One region of the Paenibacillus sp. FSL R7-0273 genome, then DNA from elsewhere that is predicted to be linked to it. Evidence: riboswitches for the same ligand, from Rfam matches in the RefSeq annotation. Region 1 holds a riboswitch; each other region holds the start of a gene.
What was found. Region 1 has a riboswitch for cyclic di-AMP ahead of R70723_RS02345 (hypothetical protein). Riboswitches for the same ligand answer to the same signal wherever they lie in the genome.
Positions count from the first base shown of each region.

Region 1 (4,168 bases):
CTGTTCTTCATGTCCATTATGATGACTGGTAACATGATTTCGGCAGAGGTTACCTCAGAGAAAAGCTCGCGCATCATGGAGATTCTGATTACGAGCGCATCGCCGTTAACCCAGATGTTCGGCAAGGTCATCGGTATTTTCCTGGTCGGACTGATGCAAATCGCAATCATTGCAGTAAGTGTAACCGCGAATCTGATGTTGCCGCATAACTCGGGTATTCTGGCTGACTTCGAGCTGGATATGAGCCAGCTTAGCATCTCGCTTCTGGTCTACGGATTAATCCTGTATATCCTGGGCTACTTCCTGTATGCACTTATCTACGCGGCGGTCGGTTCCATTGTCAGCCGTACAGAGGATCTCGGCCAGGCTATCACACCGATTATGATGATCGGCTTCGTGAACTTCTATGTTCCGCTGTTCAGCATTTGGGCTCCGAATACCACGCTGGTCAAGGTAGCGAGCTACATTCCGTTCACCTCACCGCTGAGTATGCTGCTGCGTATCGGAGTCGGCCAGGTCGCCTTCTGGGAGATTATCGTCTCGCTGGTCATTCTGCTGGTAACAACCTTTGCATTCGGCTGGCTGGCAGCGAAGATCTACCGCACAGGCGTACTGATGTACGGCAAGCGCCCAAGCATTAAAGAGATCAGAAAAGCAATGAAGGCCTACAAAATCTAATACAAAAATAAAAATAAGAGGAGCAATTACAATGATGAGTAAAAAAAATCAAAACTTCCTGTTTCTTGCAGTATGCGCGTTGAACATGATTATGTTCGGTCTGGTAATAGATACGAACGGTTCCCCAGTACGTGACTTCATACAAGGACTAACCGTAGGATTAAGTGCTGCAGCAGTGTTTGCAATGCTGTGGGGAATGGCCAAAGAGCGCAGAAGCAGAGCGTAACGCATCCCTTGTATTTGAATAACAAACTTTGTCATCCCTGTGTCTACTATCCTATATTTGCTTAATTATATTATGTTGACTATATGAAGCTAAAGGAGACAAGGTACATGAGAAACTGGAAACAAATGCTATTATCTCTTACCCTATCGGCAGGATTGCTTACCGCAACAGCAGCTCCGGCCATGGCCGCCCCGCAGCAGCCGGCAATAAAAGTGAACAATCAGGTCGTGGAATACAAGGCAGGCGCACCGGTCAACAATCAGGGCACTACGCTTGTTCCGCTTAGAGCTACGCTTGAAGCGATGGATGCCCAGCTGCAGAATGCGGCGGGCGACACAATCTATGCCATTGTTGACGGTAAGTCCGTTACTCTGAAAAGTAAGCTTACCGTAATTAACGGCGTGACCTACGCACCTATCCGGGTTCTAGGTGATGCCGCGGGTTACGAGGTCAGCTGGGATACGCAGACCCGTACGGTTGTTCTGAAGACCAAGACTACAGGCAGCGGAAGCCAGAGTGCTGTAAGTACGCAAGGCGGACGCGGCTTCATGTGGGAAGTCGAAAGCAACGGCAACACGGTGTATCTGGTCGGCTCCATGCATATTGCCGATGACAGCTTCTATCCGCTGAGCAAGGAATTTGAAGAGGCTTTTGCCGAGTCTGATTATCTTGGTGTAGAAATTGATATCAGCAAGGCGGCTGATGAGGCATCGCAGAAGCTGGTTCTGGAAATGGGGACGTATCAGGACGGCACGACGCTGAAGGATCATATCTCCGGCGAGACATATGCCAAGCTGGGTGAGGTGCTTAAGGAAGCAGGTGTTCAGGCCAATGCGCTGGACCAGTTCAAGCCTTGGGTGGCAGAAACGACACTCAGCAGCCTGAAAGCAGCGACGGCCGGCTACGAGGCTTCAGCCGGAATTGACTTGTACTTCATTCAGAAGGCGATTGAGCGGAAAATTCCGGTTGTGGAGCTGGAATCCTATGAATCCCAGCTGGGTATGTTCAACAACTTCTCCAAAGAGCTGCAGGAGGCTAATCTTCTCGCAGCAATAGAGAATTATGATGTGATTGATCAGAGTGTAGATATGATGGCCGAGATCTGGAAATCAGGCAATGATGAGCAGCTGCTGCAGCTGACCAACAGCTTTGCCGGAGACGCGGAATACTACAAGGCGATGCTGGTTGACCGCAACATCGGTATGGCTGACAAAATTGACGATTACCTTAAGAACGGCAAGAATGAAGAGTATTTCATTGTAGTCGGTGCGGCGCATTACCTGGGTGAGCATGGCATTATCAAGCTGCTCCAGGATAAGGGTTATACTGTGGTCCGGAAATAACATATCAGCAGGAAAAAAGGTGCCCATCCGGAGAGGATCGGCATCTTTTTCTTGATTAGCGGCAGCAGGACTTGCGAGGGGCTGGTGATCCGGCCGCCGATAGTGTACCCTTAGTACTAAGGAGTGGTAGTCTTGAACCTGAATGTAAAAACCCCGGTATTAGTTACCGGTTCCGCCCTGCTGATCGTAGCCAGCAGTCTGCTTCAGCCGGATGGCAGCACCCTGCTGGGTGCGTTACAGACCCTGCTGCTGGGTCTGGGAATCCTGGGCTGCCTGATGGCTGTCCTGCGGTTCGTAAAGAGCAGCAAGAAGAGCAGCGGTAAAGGGAAAAAGAGATAAAAGATAACTACATATGAAATCCGCTTAATTTCCGTAACGGAAAGCGGGGGAACCAACAACCGGAGGCTGCGGGCAAGCAGGCGGGGCCGGTTATGGGGTGAATCCTTGAGTCTGTGAGAAGCGCTGAAGCTTCCTGCAGAGGACAGGTAGGGCGACTCTCAACGCCCGAATCCGGCAGCTAACCTCGTAAGCGTATTGCAGAGAGGATCAGTATATTGTGACCGTTAACCGGACCGCAAAGGGAATCCTTTGCGGTTTTTTGCTGTTTTCTTATAGAAAAATTTAGATAAAGAAGTAAGAGGGAAGGGGAGACGAAAATGGAGATGGCAATGGACGCTCAGGAAGATTATATCCTCATTTGTGCGCCTACGAAGGCGGGAGAGCATTTTATTAAGCTGCTGATTGCGAAGGGGGCAAGGTTTGCGGGGCTTGCCAACAATCCGGCTGAGAAGCAGCGGCTGGCGGAGCTGGGGGTAGAGGTGATTTTTGAGGTGGACACCCGGCATCTGCATACCTGGCTCAGACCGCCGTTTCCGGTAGGCCGGATCTATCTGTTTGAGAGCAGTGTCGCATTATGCTGCCGTTATGTGCAGATGTGCCGGACCTGGACGACCGGGCCGATTTCCGTGATTACGACCTCCATGCGGCCAAGGCTGGTCTATAAAGGGCTTGGAGCCGACAATGTCATCTATAGCCACAGCGGGCATGTCAGCCATCTGGCGGCAGAGTGTGAATAAGGGGGCACTGGATGTAGCGGGCCAACCGTGTGCAGATTCTGCTATATGGTTTAACCATAAAAAAAGTATTCCCCGGGCTTCGGACCAGGGAATACTTTTTTTATGACACTGGGTACTAAAGGCTGTTATCTGGCAGCGGCGATCAGTTCCTCAAGCTCAGGAAGGTTGAAGCCCTTGACGGCCCGGTCACCGGATACCGTTACAGGAATGCCCATAAAACCAAGCTTTTCAACTTCCTCCTGATAGACGGCGCTTGCCATAATATCGCGTACTTCAAAAGGAATTCCCTGATTGGTCAGCAGCTGCTTAACCTGATTGCAGTCACTGCAGCCTGCAGTGGAGTAGACGATTACAGGCTGGCTCATTTATCAACGGCCTCCTTGATGGCAGAGCGGGTGATTTTCCAGTGGGAGGTGTTCCAGCTCACATCGCTGCCTTCCAGCAGAAAAATCTGCGGGGATTCATGCTTGATGCCGAACTCCTCGGCAATCTGATTGGAGACCGGACGGTCTTCAATGACATGGACAATGGCCGCCGGTGTATCCGAGCTTTGTACATAAGCCTGGAATTCCTCATGCGCCTTAGCGCTGATCGGGCAGGTAGTGCTGTGCTTGAAAAGCAGCTTTTTGCCGGGCTGGCCGACATAATTATGCAGTTCATCAGAAGTATGCAGCTGTTGAATAGACATTGTATATCACCCTCCTGTAATAAGAAATGAAACCTGTAAGGATGATTGTAACATAGTTCAAAATTAAAGCAAAAGCCGTTTGTAAAAACATGGAGGAAGTGCTAAGGTGAATGGGACGTAACATGAAATGAAACAGTTTAATGGATGGAGAGGTGTC
Region 1 covers NZ_CP009283.1:531,632-535,799, forward strand. Annotated here, with positions in the region: gene R70723_RS02325 (ABC transporter permease) at 1-678, shown strand, start outside; gene R70723_RS02330 (hypothetical protein) at 710-904, shown strand; gene R70723_RS02335 (TraB/GumN family protein) at 1,012-2,247, shown strand; gene R70723_RS02340 (hypothetical protein) at 2,380-2,586, shown strand; cyclic di-AMP (ydaO/yuaA leader) riboswitch at 2,598-2,796, shown strand; gene R70723_RS02345 (hypothetical protein) at 2,904-3,323, shown strand; gene R70723_RS02350 (glutaredoxin family protein) at 3,449-3,688, opposite strand; gene ytxJ (bacillithiol system redox-active protein YtxJ) at 3,685-4,011, opposite strand.

Region 2 (4,168 bases), 3.5 Mb from region 1:
TGAAGGAGGCGGTAGGCCGTGCAGTGTCAGGCCATTCCTCCAAAATCGAGCTTGAGGTGAAAATAAAAACCGGCGGAACTATAATCTGCAGCACCACCGTATTTCCGCTCGTCCACGGCAACCAGAAGCTGGTATATCTGGTTGCCGAGGATATCACGGCCTTTATCCGGTTTCAGCAGCAGCTGATCGTAGCGAAGGAAGCGGCAGAAAGCGCGGACCGGATCAAAAGCGAGTTCCTGACAACCATGAGCCACGAGATCCGTACGCCGCTGAACGGCATCATCGGGATCAATCAGCTGCTTGCCGAGGATGCAGTAAATCCGGAACAGCAGGAGCTGCTGCAGCTGCAGTTTAACAGCAGTCAGGCGCTGCTGAATGTCATCAATGATGTACTGGACTTTTCCAGGCTGGATTCGGATGGTCTGCAGCTGTGCAGTGAAGCATTTCCCCTGCAGGGCTTGCTTGCGGAATGCTCCGGGCTGTTCGAGGCCGCGGCCAAGGAGAAGGGGCTGCAGCTCCGGATGAATGTGGATGGAAATGTCCCTGATTATGTAAAAGGAGACAGCCTGAGAATCCGCCAGATTCTGGTGAATCTGATCGGCAATGCAGTCAAATTCACACCGGCGGGTGAGGTGGCGGTGCATGTCGGATTCAGCCGTTCGCAGGGAATCGAGGGAGAATATACCTTCCGGATCAAGGACACCGGTATAGGCATTCCTGCTGACAAGCTGCCCTTGTTGTTTCAGCCCTTTACCCAGCTGGATGCCTCGTATAACCGGCTCTATCCCGGAACCGGTCTGGGTCTTGCCATCAGCAGAAAGCTGGTGGAGCTGATGAACGGACGGATTATTATGTATTCCGAGCCGGGCAGCGGGACGGAGGTTGTCTTCAGCCTGAAGCTTGAGTCCGCAGTGACGGAGCCTGAGCAGTCTCAGGACTTCGAAGAGACGGTCTCCCTGGAGCTGAATACGGAGGCTGTGTAAGCCCGGGTTTGCCAAAGTGAGAACTTTAATTATATAATTTTAAATTATATGATTCATATTTAAGCGGTCCTCAGGACAGAAAGGAACTCTCACTTGGGCAAAAACAAACGCAAAAGCGCTGCACTTCCTGCAAAAAGCAAAAATGAGCAGCTTGTAGCGCAAATGGAGAAGCAGAAGAAGAAAACACTGATAGTGATTGTTGCTACGATCGTGCTGGTGGCGGTTATTTTTGCCGGGCTATTCATGCTGGCGAACAAAGACAGCTCTACAGCAGGCACAGCAGCTGAGCCTGTTGAATTCAATTACAGCACTCTGACAAGACTCGGCAGTGAGGATGCTCCGGTCAAAATCGTCGAGTTCGGCGATTATAAATGTCCAGCCTGCGCCCAGTTCGCAGGTGTAATCAAACCGCAGCTGGTGCAGGAATATGTCAATCAGGACAAGGCAGCCCTGTATTTTGTAAACCTGGCTTTCCTCGGGCCTGATTCCACAACGGCTGCCCTTGCAGCATTGTCTGTGTATAATCAGAACAGCGATGCCTTCTGGAAGTACTATGATGCAATTTATGCGAATCAAGGCGATGAGAACAAGGAATGGGCTACAGCCGATTTCCTGGTTGAGCTGGCACAGAAGGAGAATCTGCAGATTGATTATGATCTGCTCCGCAAGGATATTGAAGAGAAGACCTACAAGAGTCAGATCGACAGTGAAATTCAGCTGGCAACAGCATCCGGTGTATCCTCTACGCCATCGCTGTTTGTGAACGGGGTAATGGTCGATGAGCCGTTCAATATGGAGGCGATTGACGCCCAGATTCAAGCCGCGTCCAAAGCGGTGAGTGCCGAGTGACAAGCTTTACTGCCTTTTGCCGGCGACATTGTCTGTATCTGGCCTGGTTTGTATCCATCATTGCTGTGGCCGGAAGCCTATACCTGAGCGAAGTTTTGAAGTTCGAGCCCTGCAAGCTATGCTGGTTCCAGCGTATCTTCATGTATCCGCAGCTGTTTCTGCTGGGAATTGCCACATACCGGGGGGATAAAAAAATTATCCCCTACGTATTGCCGCTGAGCATCATTGGCGGAAGCATCTCCATCTATCACTATGCGGAGCAAAAGATTCCTGCACTGAGCAAGGTGCTTCCGTGTACGATAGGCGTTCCCTGCAATGAGGATTATATTAATCTTCTCGGCTTCATCACCATTCCGCTGATGGCCTTGACCGCCTTTGTTCTGATTACAGTTCTGCTCTGGACAGGGCGCAAGGAAACCGACGCAGAATAAGCTGCCGGCAGGCGGGCTTTAAACGCTGATCATTCCTGATTTTTTTGTCACAATTAACATCCAAAACACGCTAAAACCAAGGTACAAAGGGATAATGCAAGAGAATGAAAGATCTCTTCATCCCCGATCTTGGAATTGCGGGTTTTGGATGTTTTTTCATGTCTTTTCATTTGTTTCACAGCTTTACTGGAAATGATTTGTAGACTATCATTAAGCCTTGTGAGAAGTTGAATATGCGCTGAATTTTCCGCAGGGAAATCGGGGGAACCATACTTGGCCGCAAGGCCGACGGGGTGAATCGGAAGCAGGCTCAAAAGCCTGCAGCCGTAGGGCTTTCCACAGCCCGAATCCGCCAGCTAACCTCGTAAGCAAAGGTGGGATAATGACCATGCCATAAGCATGCGGATCATTTCCGTAGGCTTATTTTTTTGCCTGCATTTATGAAAATCCACCTATGAAAGCGATGAAAACAGCGCACGGTATAACCGGTTCAACTAACAAAGAGAGGAACTGTTACAACAATGGTAAGCAAGGTAAAGCGGCTATTGATCGGGCGTCCGATGAAATCCAATGAGCTCGATCAGGAAAAGCTATCCAAGGTGAAAGCGCTGGCTGTCCTGTCTTCTGATGCGCTCTCGTCAGTAGCCTACGGAACGGAACAAATTCTCCTGGTGCTGGTGGCTGCAGGCTTCACGGCCATCTGGTACTCACTGCCAATCGCGCTTGCCGTACTGGGCCTGCTGGCCATCCTCATTTTATCCTACCGGCAGACGATCTTTGCTTATCCGCAGGGCGGCGGGGCCTATATTGTAGCTAAAAGCAATCTCGGTGTCCCCACCGGCCTGTTAGCAGGCGGCTCGCTGCTGGTCGATTATATTCTTACGGTTGCCGTCAGCGCCTCGGCGGGCACGGACGCGATCACATCCGCTTTTCCAGCCTTGCATGATCATACTGTACTTATTGCTGTATCCGTCATTTTGCTGCTAACGATCGTCAATCTGCGCGGGGTTACGGAATCGGCCTCTTTTATCGCAATCCCGGTATATTTATTTGTCGTTTCGATCTTCTTTCTGATCGGTGCCGGGGTGTTCAAATATTTGACCGGCGGCGCCCATGCCAGCGTTCCTGAAATCGGCTCGGCCGTGTCCAATGTCAGCCTGTTCCTGCTATTGAAGGCCTTCAGCTCCGGCTGCTCAGCCCTCACCGGGGTAGAGGCGGTATCCAATGCCATCCCGAACTTCAAGGCTCCTGCGGAAAAAAATGCTGCCAAAACGCTGATGATGATGGGGCTTATCCTCGGTCTGATGTTCACAGGTATTACCCTTCTGGCTTACTGGTATGGGGTTACCCCGGATGAAAAAGCCACAGTAGTGTCACAAATTGCGGAATCAACCTTTGGCCGCGGCGGTTTGTACTTCTTCATTCAAGGGGTTACAGCTGTCATCCTATTCCTGGCTGCAAATACGGCTTATTCGGCGTTCCCGCTGCTGGCCTTTATGTTTGCCAAAGACAAATATCTGCCGCATGCGTTTATGGTGCGCGGAGACCGGCTGGGCTTCTCTAACGGGATTATTTTTCTCGGCGTCCTGTCGGCAGTGCTGGTAGCCGCTTTTCACGGAAATACTGAAGGTCTGATTCCGCTGTATGCAGTCGGCGTATTCATTCCGTTCACGCTGTCCCAGCTCGGCATGATGGTCCACTGGTTCAAAACAAGACCCAAGGGCTGGCAGAATAAGTTTGCGGTTAACACGGTCGGTATGCTGACCACACTTACGATCACCCTGATCTTTATTATTACGAAATTCTCCAGTGTATGGATGGCGTTCATCTTCCTGCCGGTGGTTATGTTTGTCTTTCACCGGATTCACCGCCATTACCTCAATACTGCGGATCAGCTGCGGATTT
Region 2 covers NZ_CP009283.1:4,032,155-4,036,322, reverse strand. Annotated here, with positions in the region: gene R70723_RS17045 (ATP-binding protein) at 1-983, shown strand, start outside; gene R70723_RS17040 (thioredoxin domain-containing protein) at 1,077-1,832, shown strand; gene R70723_RS17035 (disulfide oxidoreductase) at 1,829-2,263, shown strand; cyclic di-AMP (ydaO/yuaA leader) riboswitch at 2,490-2,649, shown strand; gene R70723_RS17030 (APC family permease) at 2,785-4,168, shown strand, end outside.
Region 2: it holds a riboswitch for cyclic di-AMP, as region 1 does, so the genes downstream of both, R70723_RS17030 (APC family permease) here and R70723_RS02345 (hypothetical protein) in region 1, are expected to answer to the same signal.

Region 3 (4,168 bases), 430 kb from region 1:
ACCTTTTCCGACGGCTATACCGTACAGCAATTCTGGAACGGGGAGCAGAAATCGACTGCCTTCCAGCTGTCCTACAAAGCCCCGCTTGCCTCTGTGGACATTGACCCCGGACACTCCATTCTGCTGGAGGCTAAGCATCTGAATAACTTCATGCTGGCCGAGCTTGCGCCGAAGACGCTCTCGCGCTGGACGCTAAGTGTAACCAAACTGCTTGAAACTCTGCTCGGAACTCTAGTCTGGTGAGGTGAAGGATAGTGAAAAGAGCAATTTCCCGCAGCTGGATCAGCATGAAGGAGCAATTTTATATACTGATTCTGCTATTTATCTACCGGCTGCTCTGGGGCTATTTTTTGTACAGGTTCGTCAGGTCTGCTGTTATCCCGGTGCTGCTGCGTTATCCGGATACCCATGCCGGAGGCAGCGGCCTGGGCAGGCTGCTGTATTATATCGAGGGTCAGGCTGCTCTGGGCAGTGACCCGGGGGTCCAGCGCTGGCTCTGGATGTTGCTGGGGCTGTCGCTGCTGCGGCTGCTGGTATCCCCGTTTATCCGCGCCGGACTGCTCCATGAGCTGCATCAGGAGCGCAAGGGTGAGCGCGGCCTGTTCTTTTTTCCGGGAATGAGGCTTTACGGGCTGCCGGTATTCGTCTTCAGCCTGGCTGAATGGGCACTCTCCGCGCTTCCGCTATACTGGCTGCTGCCCAAAATGTATACGCTGCTGTTAGGCGGGCTGTTAGATTATAAGCTGCTTCTGAGGCTTCTCCCTTATCTGCTGGCCTGGATGCTCTATCTGTATATTATTCGGACTGTACTGCTATATATGCAATTCGGTTATACTGCCGGCACAGGCATGTTCTCCGCGCTGCCCGCTTACCTCAGGCTGCTTATTCCATCTACCGGGGCAGCACTTGTGCTTGGCGCAGGAGGGCTGCTAACCTGGCTGCTGTGCGCGGTAACGGGCCTGTTCTATCCCGGACTGCCTGCGCTGCTCCTCCGGCAGGTTGCACCGCTCCCCTCCACCCTGTTCAAAATGTGGGGAATCGCCGCCCAGTACCACCTGTGGAGCAGTAAAACATTCCCACAATAATTTTCCGCCAAAACGGCATATTAAAAGAGTCACTGCCTCTGTTTCAGGGGTGTGACTCTTTTGTGCTTAGCAGCCGCTTTACAGTGCATTTGCAAAACATTTAAACCTCTGTTACAATGATGCCTGTACCACCGGTAACAACTTTGTAATCTTTTGAAACTAATTTCGACTAACTGTATGTACCTTATACACTTCAACATTGCCAATCAACAGTCACTGTTCTGGTGCATAAAACGCCAAATTCCCAGCACCGGGAAGTGGGGGAACCATATTTTGGGTGAATTGATCTCGCTTTAGAGGGGTCATAGGGGAACCTTCTACCGAATCCTTAAGCTAACCTCGCAGGCCTTGGAAGGAGTACATCTTTTGAAAAGTCACACATCATTTCGTACACATCTAAAAAAGAAATGCACCGCAGCAGCACTGGGTCTTGTGATGGTATTCACTATGGGCGCCACAAGCGTCTCAGCTGACTCCAAAATGGACGCAGTTATCTCCAAAACGATCGGAGTTTCTTACAAAACTGGAGGGACAAGCACCTCTGGCTTCGATTGTTCCGGTTTCACCAAGTACGTATTTAAGAACATCGGCCTTACGCTGCCCCGCACCTCGAAAGCGCAGTACAGTGTAGGCACAGCCGTTTCAAAAAGCAATCTGCGTGCCGGCGATCTTGTATTCTTCAATACGCTGGGCAACGGAGTTTCCCATGTCGGTATTTATGTCGGTAACGGAAAATTTGCACAGTCCTCCAGCTCCAAGGGTGTAACCATCAGCTCGCTGAGCCAGGCTTACTGGGCCAACCGCTACGTTGGCGCCAAACGCGTAATGAGCACAACAGCTTACCAGGCTGTCGCTTACGATTGAACCTTCCCCTTATTACAACCTCTGACACATAATTGTAACTTATACTGGCCCGGACTTGATTATTGCCGTAATCAGCTCCGGGTTTTGCCTTTTTATTTCCTTATTATTCCTTTTACACACATCTGGGCCTTATGAAACACCCCTCTTACTAAAAGTTCCAATATTATTTCTGAAAAAGCTTACTTTGCACGTAAATTCGAGTCTTTTTAAGCACCCGCTTCTCTTAAAAAGCGCAAATATTATGCATTAATATGTTTTAAGTGATTGCCAACAGCCTCTGTCTTTGCTACAATTATCGCAGTGAGCTTTTAGTAACATTTTTGTAATTATTCAACCGTGTTTTACAAACGTTTTGTCATAATGTTCTGCCAGCTAATCTAATCAACAGTCGTGCCGAGTTCCCTTACGAAATAAGGGAAACGGGGGAACCGATTTTGGGTGAATTGACCTCCTATTCACAGAGGGGTCATAGGGGACCTTCAACCGAACCCTTAAGCTAACCTCGTAGGCATTTGGAAGGGGTATTTACTTTTGAAGAAGAAGTTAGCCGCCGCACTACTCAGCTTTTCTATTATGCTTACCATTGGAGCAGCAAGCGCTTCCGCAGATTCCAGGATGGATAAAGTCATCGATAAGGCCATCGGAACCAAGTATGTTTCCGGCGGAGAATCGACTAACGGCTTTGATTGCTCCGGCTTCACGATGTACGTATTTGATAAGATCGGCATTAACCTGCCGCATCAATCCGGCTCCCAATACCAGATGGGCACTGCGATCTCCCGTGATAATCTCCGGGAAGGCGATCTTGTATTCTTCAATACAAGCGGCCGCGGCGTATCCCATGTCGGCATTTATGTCGGTAACGGCAAATTCGCACATGCTTCAAGCTCAAAGGGCGTAACCATCAGCTCGCTGAGTGACAACTACTACGTCAACCGCTACGTTGGCGCCAAACGGATCATGAGCACAGATGCTTACCATGCAGTTGCAACAGATTCCGAAGAAAATGATGATGTTCAATAAGTAACGATAAAACGGGCGCTTTTCCAGGATTTTTGCCGAAATCTTGGAGGGGGCCTGTTTTTTTGTCTATAAAACTACTTACCCCTCCCCTCACGCATAAAACACCTTAAAACCCTATTTTCCGCAATTTCATAAAATATTATTGGCGGTTTGTCAAGTTTCTGCCTGCTGCACCAAATTCCTGAGTTGAACCCGCCCTGTTATGTATATAATTAAGTATACGGTATAGATTGAATCGTCCCCTGAAAGGAGGCCTGTGGCCTTATGAGCAGCACCCCAGTTACTTTTTATGTTGTGCCAATGGAGACCAGTCACGCCGAGGATATATGCGGATGGGATTACAGGCCGCCCTATAATATTTACGGATGGCTGCCGTGGGAGCAGATGCAGGCGCTAGGCATAGAATTTGGCGACCCGGTACTGCGCAGCGAGCAATATATATCCGTTGTGGACGCCCAAGGCGGCCTGTGCGGCTTCGCGCAGCTGTTTCCGATGGAAGGCGTGGTCCGGCTCGGCATCGGCATGCGTCCTGAGCTGTGCGGACATGGACGGGGGCATTCTTTTATGAATGCAATCCTTCAGGCTGCTCTGGAGAGATATCCGGACCGGGAGATTGACCTGGAGGTGCTGACCTGGAATCAGCGGGCCATCCGGACCTACCAGAAATGCGGATTTACGATTACAGATACGTATGAACGCCGTACTCCCTCCGGAGACAAGCCATTTTACTGCATGGTTTATAATAAATAACCGGTTCCGGGAATATGCCAAATAGCCGCAGCCAAAATTGTTCAATTATTTGACACATCCTCTATGATAACGCTTTACCATTCGGTATAATGAAGAAGCAGCTTACATGGAGGGGACGGATGAAGATGCAGAAATGGATGATGAGCGGTTTATTTTTTGCCGCCTGCGCCTTTGCAGTAGTGCTCTTGTTCACATTGCCCGGCAAAGAAGAGGTCGCGGAAGAGAATAAGCCTGTAATGCCTCAGGTAACCCTGGATACCGCAGGTGCGGAGGCCGCTGTCAAAGCCAATTGCATTTCCTGTCATGGTGATCAGCTCCAGGGCGGTGCAGGCCCAAGCCTGCAGCATGAGGGCAGTGAACGGGATGCCGAGGGCATTTACAGTATCGTCTCCAAGGGGCGCGGACAAATGCCGTCCTTTAAGGAGAAGCTGGCCCCTGAGGAAATC
Region 3 covers NZ_CP009283.1:99,722-103,889, reverse strand. Annotated here, with positions in the region: gene R70723_RS00505 (M1 family aminopeptidase) at 1-243, shown strand, start outside; gene R70723_RS00500 (hypothetical protein) at 255-1,085, shown strand; cyclic di-AMP (ydaO/yuaA leader) riboswitch at 1,310-1,448, shown strand; gene R70723_RS00495 (C40 family peptidase) at 1,521-1,949, shown strand; cyclic di-AMP (ydaO/yuaA leader) riboswitch at 2,331-2,475, shown strand; gene R70723_RS00490 (C40 family peptidase) at 2,481-2,972, shown strand; gene R70723_RS00485 (GNAT family N-acetyltransferase) at 3,237-3,722, shown strand; gene R70723_RS00480 (c-type cytochrome) at 3,848-4,168, shown strand, end outside.
Region 3: it holds a riboswitch for cyclic di-AMP, as region 1 does, so the genes downstream of both, R70723_RS00495 (C40 family peptidase) here and R70723_RS02345 (hypothetical protein) in region 1, are expected to answer to the same signal.